3 regions of the Paraclostridium tenue genome follow, and region 3 is predicted to be linked to each of the others. Evidence: riboswitches for the same ligand, from Rfam matches in the RefSeq annotation. Region 3 holds a riboswitch; each other region holds the start of a gene.
The links. Region 3 has a riboswitch for cyclic di-GMP ahead of ABFX13_RS11440 (MSCRAMM family protein). Riboswitches for the same ligand answer to the same signal wherever they lie in the genome.
Positions count from the first base shown of each region.

Region 1: linked by a shared signal. The riboswitch ahead of ABFX13_RS09700 (hypothetical protein) and the one ahead of ABFX13_RS11440 (MSCRAMM family protein) in region 3 are both predicted to bind cyclic di-GMP.
Region 2: linked by a shared signal. The riboswitch ahead of ABFX13_RS09645 (NPCBM/NEW2 domain-containing protein) and the one ahead of ABFX13_RS11440 (MSCRAMM family protein) in region 3 are both predicted to bind cyclic di-GMP.

Region 1 covers NZ_BAAACP010000011.1:39,071-41,353, reverse strand. Annotated here, with positions in the region: gene ABFX13_RS09705 (HD domain-containing protein) at 1-378, shown strand, start outside; gene ABFX13_RS09700 (hypothetical protein) at 739-975, opposite strand; cyclic di-GMP riboswitch class I at 1,203-1,289, opposite strand; gene ABFX13_RS09695 (hypothetical protein) at 1,438-2,013, shown strand; gene ABFX13_RS09690 (N-acetylmuramoyl-L-alanine amidase family protein) at 2,202-2,283, shown strand, end outside.
Region 2 covers NZ_BAAACP010000011.1:21,821-24,103, reverse strand. Annotated here, with positions in the region: gene ABFX13_RS09645 (NPCBM/NEW2 domain-containing protein) at 1-909, opposite strand, end outside; cyclic di-GMP riboswitch class I at 1,083-1,168, opposite strand; gene ABFX13_RS09640 (ABC transporter ATP-binding protein) at 1,301-2,283, opposite strand, start outside.
Region 3 covers NZ_BAAACP010000015.1:1,494-3,776, reverse strand. Annotated here, with positions in the region: gene ABFX13_RS11445 (DEAD/DEAH box helicase) at 1-1,003, shown strand, start outside; cyclic di-GMP riboswitch class II at 1,073-1,155, shown strand; cyclic di-GMP riboswitch class II at 1,189-1,272, shown strand; cyclic di-GMP riboswitch class II at 1,306-1,389, shown strand; partial or broken gene ABFX13_RS11440 (MSCRAMM family protein) at 1,435-2,283, shown strand, end outside.

The DNA.
Region 1 (2,283 bases), on a different contig from region 3:
GAAGTTGCAAATATTTTAGGAATTGAAATTTGTGATGAGGAAAGAAAACTACCTTTAATCATACATCAAAAAATCTCAAAAGTAATTGCACAAGAGATTTTTAAAATTAATGATACTTCAATTTTATCAGCGATTGAATGTCATACTACATTAAAAAAAGAGCCTTCTAAGCTAGATTTATTATTATTTGTCTCAGATAAGGTAAAATGGGACCAAAGTGGAAATCCACCCTATTTAGAAGGGTTATTATATAATTTGGATAAATCTTTAGAGCATTCAGCTCTTTACTATATTGATTATTTATTACAAAATGAAATTAAGGTAATTCATCCATGGTTAAAAGATGCTTATGAATATCTTAATTACAAATTGAAATAACTAGTCTTAGTATTTCAATTTAGAAACTTACATATTTAGAATAAAGTTAATGACCTTAAAATTTATCTAAATGAATTTTAAGGTCATTTTTACTAGCTATATGCAATAACATATAACATACTATTCTAAATTCACTCCATTTAAGTTAGTTTATAATCTATATAAACATTTTTATTAGCAATACAATTAGTTAAGTAATAATGTTTATCTGCATATCTAACCACTTGTCATATGATTTTTAAGACCAGTTAATTAAATACAAAAAAGTAAAAAATGGATTAAGATGTGTTTATTTTGGAGTGAAATATAAAATGTTAAATACTATGATTAATTTGGCAAAAATAAAAAATAAGGCTTAAGTTAAGCCTTATTTTTTATTTTTATATAGTACTTCTTTATCCATATGTATATATATGGAATTATAAAAACAATATATGGAATTAAAGTTTCTAATGGTGTTAACTTATCTTTTATAATAAAAAATACTCCTGAAAATATTAACAATATACTAATCATACAAACTATGTTGTTTTGGGTTTTTATATAGTCTTCCATTGAAGTTATATTAAACATTCTAGAAATGTAATTTGGTTTCATATCGTTTAATAATAAATATTTAATTATATGAAAAATACCAAATGTAATAAGAAATATTCCATAAGTTTTATATGTGAACATATTCTCATCTACTTCCTACTTATAATATTTCCATATTATTCACAGTATTCACTGTATTTATAGTAGGCGTTATAACAGATACTCCAACTAATGCTATAGCTATACTTCTACTTGCTTTTTTCTTTAAATCCATAAAATAGTCCCCCTTTGGTAACTTACTAGTAATTATAGTCTCCTACTTACCCCCTATAGTTTTCTGTCCTTTAATTTCTTAAAGTTTGGATTTTTCAAATTGTTAATTAAATTATATAAGGAAAACATTTACATAAAAAGCCTTTAATTTACAGAATTTTTATGTTATTCTAAAAACAACAATATCATTTTAAATTTTACTTTAGGGACTAGTTATATAAAAGACAGAATATTATAAAGGAGGAAAAAATGTTACAATTTAATTTAATGATAATAACATTACTTATATGTAGTGTAATTTTATTAAGTGGAGTAAAAATAATGTTTAACCCTAGATATGCTCAAGTAATAATGTTTATATTTATAACATATAGTCCATTTTCAGATTTAATAGAAGGATATAAACTAGGATACACAGGTATTAGTAGCATAATAATATTTAGTATAGTATTTTTATTAATATTTATTTGGGGATATAGAAAAAATAAACACATATACTCAATACATAATGTTAAAAAAACGGATGTAATAAATATTATTGAGGAATATTTAAAGATAAAAAATATAAAATATGAAATAAGAGAAGATGAAATATATTTACCAGAGTTTTATAAAACTATATTTATTGATAGTTTAATGAGTATAAGTTTAGATTTTAAAGATATAAAGGATATTGATTTTTACAATGATTTAGTAAAGAAAATTAAATCTGGAATTAAAGAAATAAAACTAAGATATTTTCCCATAGAAGGTATGTTTTATTTAATTTTCACTGGAATTTTGTATTGGATTAAAACTGATTTTTTAGTTAATTTTCTAAAATAATATATTTACTATCTAAACTGTACAAGAAATAAAAAACACCATTTTTGTACAGTTTTTTATATTAAAACAACAAGTCTTAAGATTTAGGAAATGATTGTATAACTTTTTAAATCATTCTTAAAGTACTTTGATATATTAAATAAGAAACCTCTGATACCATATAGTAAACAAAATAAAGGAGGTAACCTATGAAATTCTACTTAGACTTTGGTCATGGTGGCAAAGACTCTGGAGCTCTTGGCAAAAATAACACTAAAGAAAGTGATATAG
Region 2 (2,283 bases), on a different contig from region 3:
AGTTATACTTGTTACTTTATTCATAGGTATTTTAAATAATTCATCATATTTAACTAATCTTTCATCATTAAATGATTTAAATTTTGATACCTTTGATTGTGTGAATTCTAAAGCTTTATTTTCTAAAATTATTCTAGCATTATCGATATCTTCTTTTATATTATTATATAGTGGATGAGTGCTTGCTTCTCTATCAAATGCATCTAACTTTTCTATAGTGTTAAAATCAGGACTTATTTGTTTTTTTGATTCATTTGTAAATAACTTATCCATTTTATTAATTATATTGTCTTCCCTATAAAACCAAAACTCTGATGCACTTGCCCATCCTTGATTGGCTTCTTTAAATACAAATTTAAATTTTTTAGCTGTAATAGTATCAAATTTAAATTGAAGCATATTTCCTGTTACAGAATGACTTCCTGTTGCCATAAGCTTGAAATCTTCATCTTCACCACTTATAGATGCATAAATCTCAAACCTAGTCGGAAATCCTTTGCCTCTAGCTCCATCTTGTCTAGTAGCATAGGCTATCCTATCAATAGATTCTATATCTTTAAACTCTACTACTACTTCATTTTTAAAAGACTCAGTGTTTTGTTTTCCAGTTTCCCAGTGAGTTGACATGTTATTGTCTATAGCTTTATCTATAGAACTAGATGAGTACTGTCCCCCATTATTTGAAATTGATTTAATCTTATCTTTAGAAACTCTATATTTTTCATTATAATTTTCAAACTCACTATAATTATTTAGATTAAAAGGTGAAATTTTAACTTGATTTGCCACACTTTTTTTTATTAGTTTGGCCTTATCTGTTATAACTTCATCAGCAAATACATTTATTACTGGTGATATGTTTGTTGCTATTAAAGATACTGCCAATACAGATGATATTTTTTTCTTCATAATACTCTCCCTAATTTTTAAATTTTGTAATTATAAAATAAACCCTGATTTTTATAATAAAAAAACTACCCTCTAAAGGGTAGTTGCCAGCAAAATTAAACATCATAAAAGTTTCATGACCAAACTAATATACGACCATAAATTTATCATGTAAAAACAAAGAATAACTATTCTTTGGCAACTGGCTGGCATAGTTATAATTACCTTAGCCCCTTTAGCTTTGCGTCTCTAGATTTCCCTAGATTTGCCATATTGAATTATTTTTCTACAATTATTATACAATATTTCTCAATTTAGTAAATACTTTTATTTTAATTTTATAAAAATTTAAACAATTTTTTATCTTTCAACAAAAAATGTGCTGACTATGAAATAGACAGCACATTAAAATTTACTTTTTCCCAAATATATTTTCTCCTACTTCTGCTTCAAACTGTTTAACATACAATGAGTGATAATATTTCTTTTGTTTTAATAATTCTTTATGACTTCCCTTTTCTACTATCTTACCATCTCTAACAACCAATATAATATCTGCTTTTCTTATCGTAGATAATCTATGAGCAACTAAGAAAGATGTTCTATCTTTAAGTAAGTGAGAAATAGCATTTTGAATAATTTGTTCTGTTTCAGTATCTATAGATGAAGTAGCTTCATCAAGTACAAATATCCTAGGATTTGCAAGAACTGCTCTAGCAAAAGATATAAGTTGCTTTTCTCCTGTTGATAAATTAGAACCACCTTCTCCTACCTGAGAATCATAACCTTTTTCCATATTCATAATTATCTTATGAGCTGATACTATTTTAGCTGCATTTTCTACTTCTTCATCAGTTGCATCAAGCTTTCCATAACGTATATTTTCTTTTATAGTTCCTGAAAATAAATGTGGATTTTGAAGAACATAACCAATATTATTGTGTAACCATAACTGAGATCTTTCTCTATAATCTTTTCCATCTATTAATACTTTTCCTTTAGTAGGTTCAAAGAATCTACAAGCTAAGTTTACCAAAGTACTTTTACCTGAACCTGTTTCACCAACTAAAGCTATTGTAGTTCCTGCTGGTATTTTAAGATTAAAGTTTTCATAGATATATTCATCTCCGTCAGGGTATTTAAAATATACATCTTTAAATTCTATATCACCTTTAATTTCTTCCCAATTTTCTTTTTTAGGATTAAATGAATCTCCATACTTTTTAATTACTTCTTCACTATCAACTATATCCGGAGTTCTTTCTAATAATCCAAAAACTCTTTCTATATTTGCTTGAGTAGCTATAAATTCTGATATATTTTTAGCTAATTGTTGAATTGGTTCAAATATACTTATTGCATAAGATATAAATGCTGATAATGTACCTATTTCCA
Region 3 (2,283 bases):
TGAAGCTGATAAAATGCTTAATAAAGGATTTATAGATGATATGGAGTTTATATTTAATAACATACCTAAAGAGACTGCCATAGGATTATTTTCAGCAACTATAGATAAAGATATATCATATATATACAATAAATATATGATAAATCACAGTATGATAGAAATTGAAAATGATGAAGAACTAGATAAAAAACAAATAGAAGAAAAGCTAGTTTATTTAAAAGAAGAAGAAAAATATAATTCATTAAAAAATATAATATATTATCATAATCCCAAAACTACTATAGTATTTTTAAATACTAAAGATAGAGTAACTAAATTATACAACAAGATGAAAAAAGACAACTTTTTAGTTGAACAACTTCATGGAGATATGTCTCAAGAAAAGCGTATATTTGTAATCAAAGATTTTAAAGAAGGTAAGTATAATATTTTAGTTAGTACAGATGTAGCAAGTAGAGGAATACATATAGATGATGTATCTTTAGTTATAAATTACGATGTTCCTACAGATAAAGAAAATTATATACATAGAATAGGAAGAACAGGAAGAAAAGATAAGTATGGAAAAGCTATAACTATGGTTAATGAAAAAGATAAAAAATATATAGATGAGATAATAAAATATACTGGTCATGAAATAAACATTATTAATGAATTAAGTAGTGAAGATATAACAAAAGGAAAAGCTAAGTTTGAGAAAGCTTCAAGTATATTATTAAATAACAAGAAGGTAAAAAAGAAAGATAAAAAAGTTCATAGTGAAGTAACTAGAATATACTTAAATGCAGGTAAAAAGAAGAAAATAAGAGTTTTAGATATTGTTGGGACTTTTAGTAATATTGAAGGCATAAATAATGAAGATATAGGTGTTATAGAAGTTTGTGACTTATGCTCTTATGTTGACTTATTAAATCATAAAGGTGAAATGTTTTTAAAAAAATATAAAGAAATAAGTATAAAGAAAAAATTAGTTAAAGTAAGAAGAGATAATTCTAATTGTTAGATTTATAAGTAAATTAATAATAATATTGAAAATAGTGTCGAAATTTGATAAACTATTTTAGTAAAATTAAATAAATAAGAAATGAAGAAGTATATTCTGTATGTGGGCATCTGGAATATATGGAGTTAGTGATGCAACCGGCTATATTTACAAATTGTAGATATAGCTTTTTTTGTTCTAAAATTTAACAAATAAGAAACGAAGAAGTATATTCTGTATGTGGGCATCTGGAATATATGGAGTTAGTGATGCAACCGGCTATATTTACAAACTGTAGGTATAGCCTTTTTTGTTCTAAAATTTAATAAACAAGAAACGAAGAAGTATATTCTGTATGTGGGCATCTGGGATATATGGAGTTAGTGATGCAACCGGCTATATTTACAAACATGTAAGTATAGCTTTTTTTATTGAAAAAAAGAGGTGATCATTTGAGAAAAGGAAAAAATAAGGCAATATTAAGTTTAGTGTTTGTGTTTAGTATGATTTTAAATCTTATTTCACCAGGGATAATGGTATATGCTGAAGATGTATCTAATAGTCCTTCAGTTGAAATAACAAGTGCAACATTTGATGATTATACTGTAAGAGCAGGTATGATTAAAACTTTCAGAATTGATTATAAAATTAAAGATCCAAGCAAAATTACCCCAGGAGATAGTATTACTATAACACTGCCTAAGATCTTTAGAGATGTTAACCCAGTATGTTCAGATAAGCATTTTTCAGGGCAAGAATATAATCCTAATACTGGAGTATTAAAGTTAATATTTAATGATAATATAAAAAATGCATTAGAGGGATATTTAAGTGTAACAATGGTTGGTGATAAAAATATTAAAGATGGAGAATACCCTATTGTTATAAATACTAATGGAGATACAGAAACTGTTACATTAACAGGTGAAGGTAGAGAAGAATCAACAGGTGGAGGATCAAATCCACTTATGTACAAAGGTTCATATTTACCACGAGACTCTAAGGGAGAAGGGCTTATAACAGATATAAATAAACCAGTTAGATACTATGTAGAAATAAATAGAGATCAAAACGGACAAATGGGTGATGCTTACTTTGAGGACCAAATTCCAGAGGGAATGGTTTTAGATAAAAATAGTATAAGTATAATTCAACATGACTATGAAAGTGGAGTAGATAGAGATATAACTAATGATCTTTTAAAATTTGGAAAACTTATAGCTGAAAAAGATTCTCTAAAAATAGATCTTGGGGATATATATAATGATAGCTATTCTGTTAATTATAATACTTTGATATTA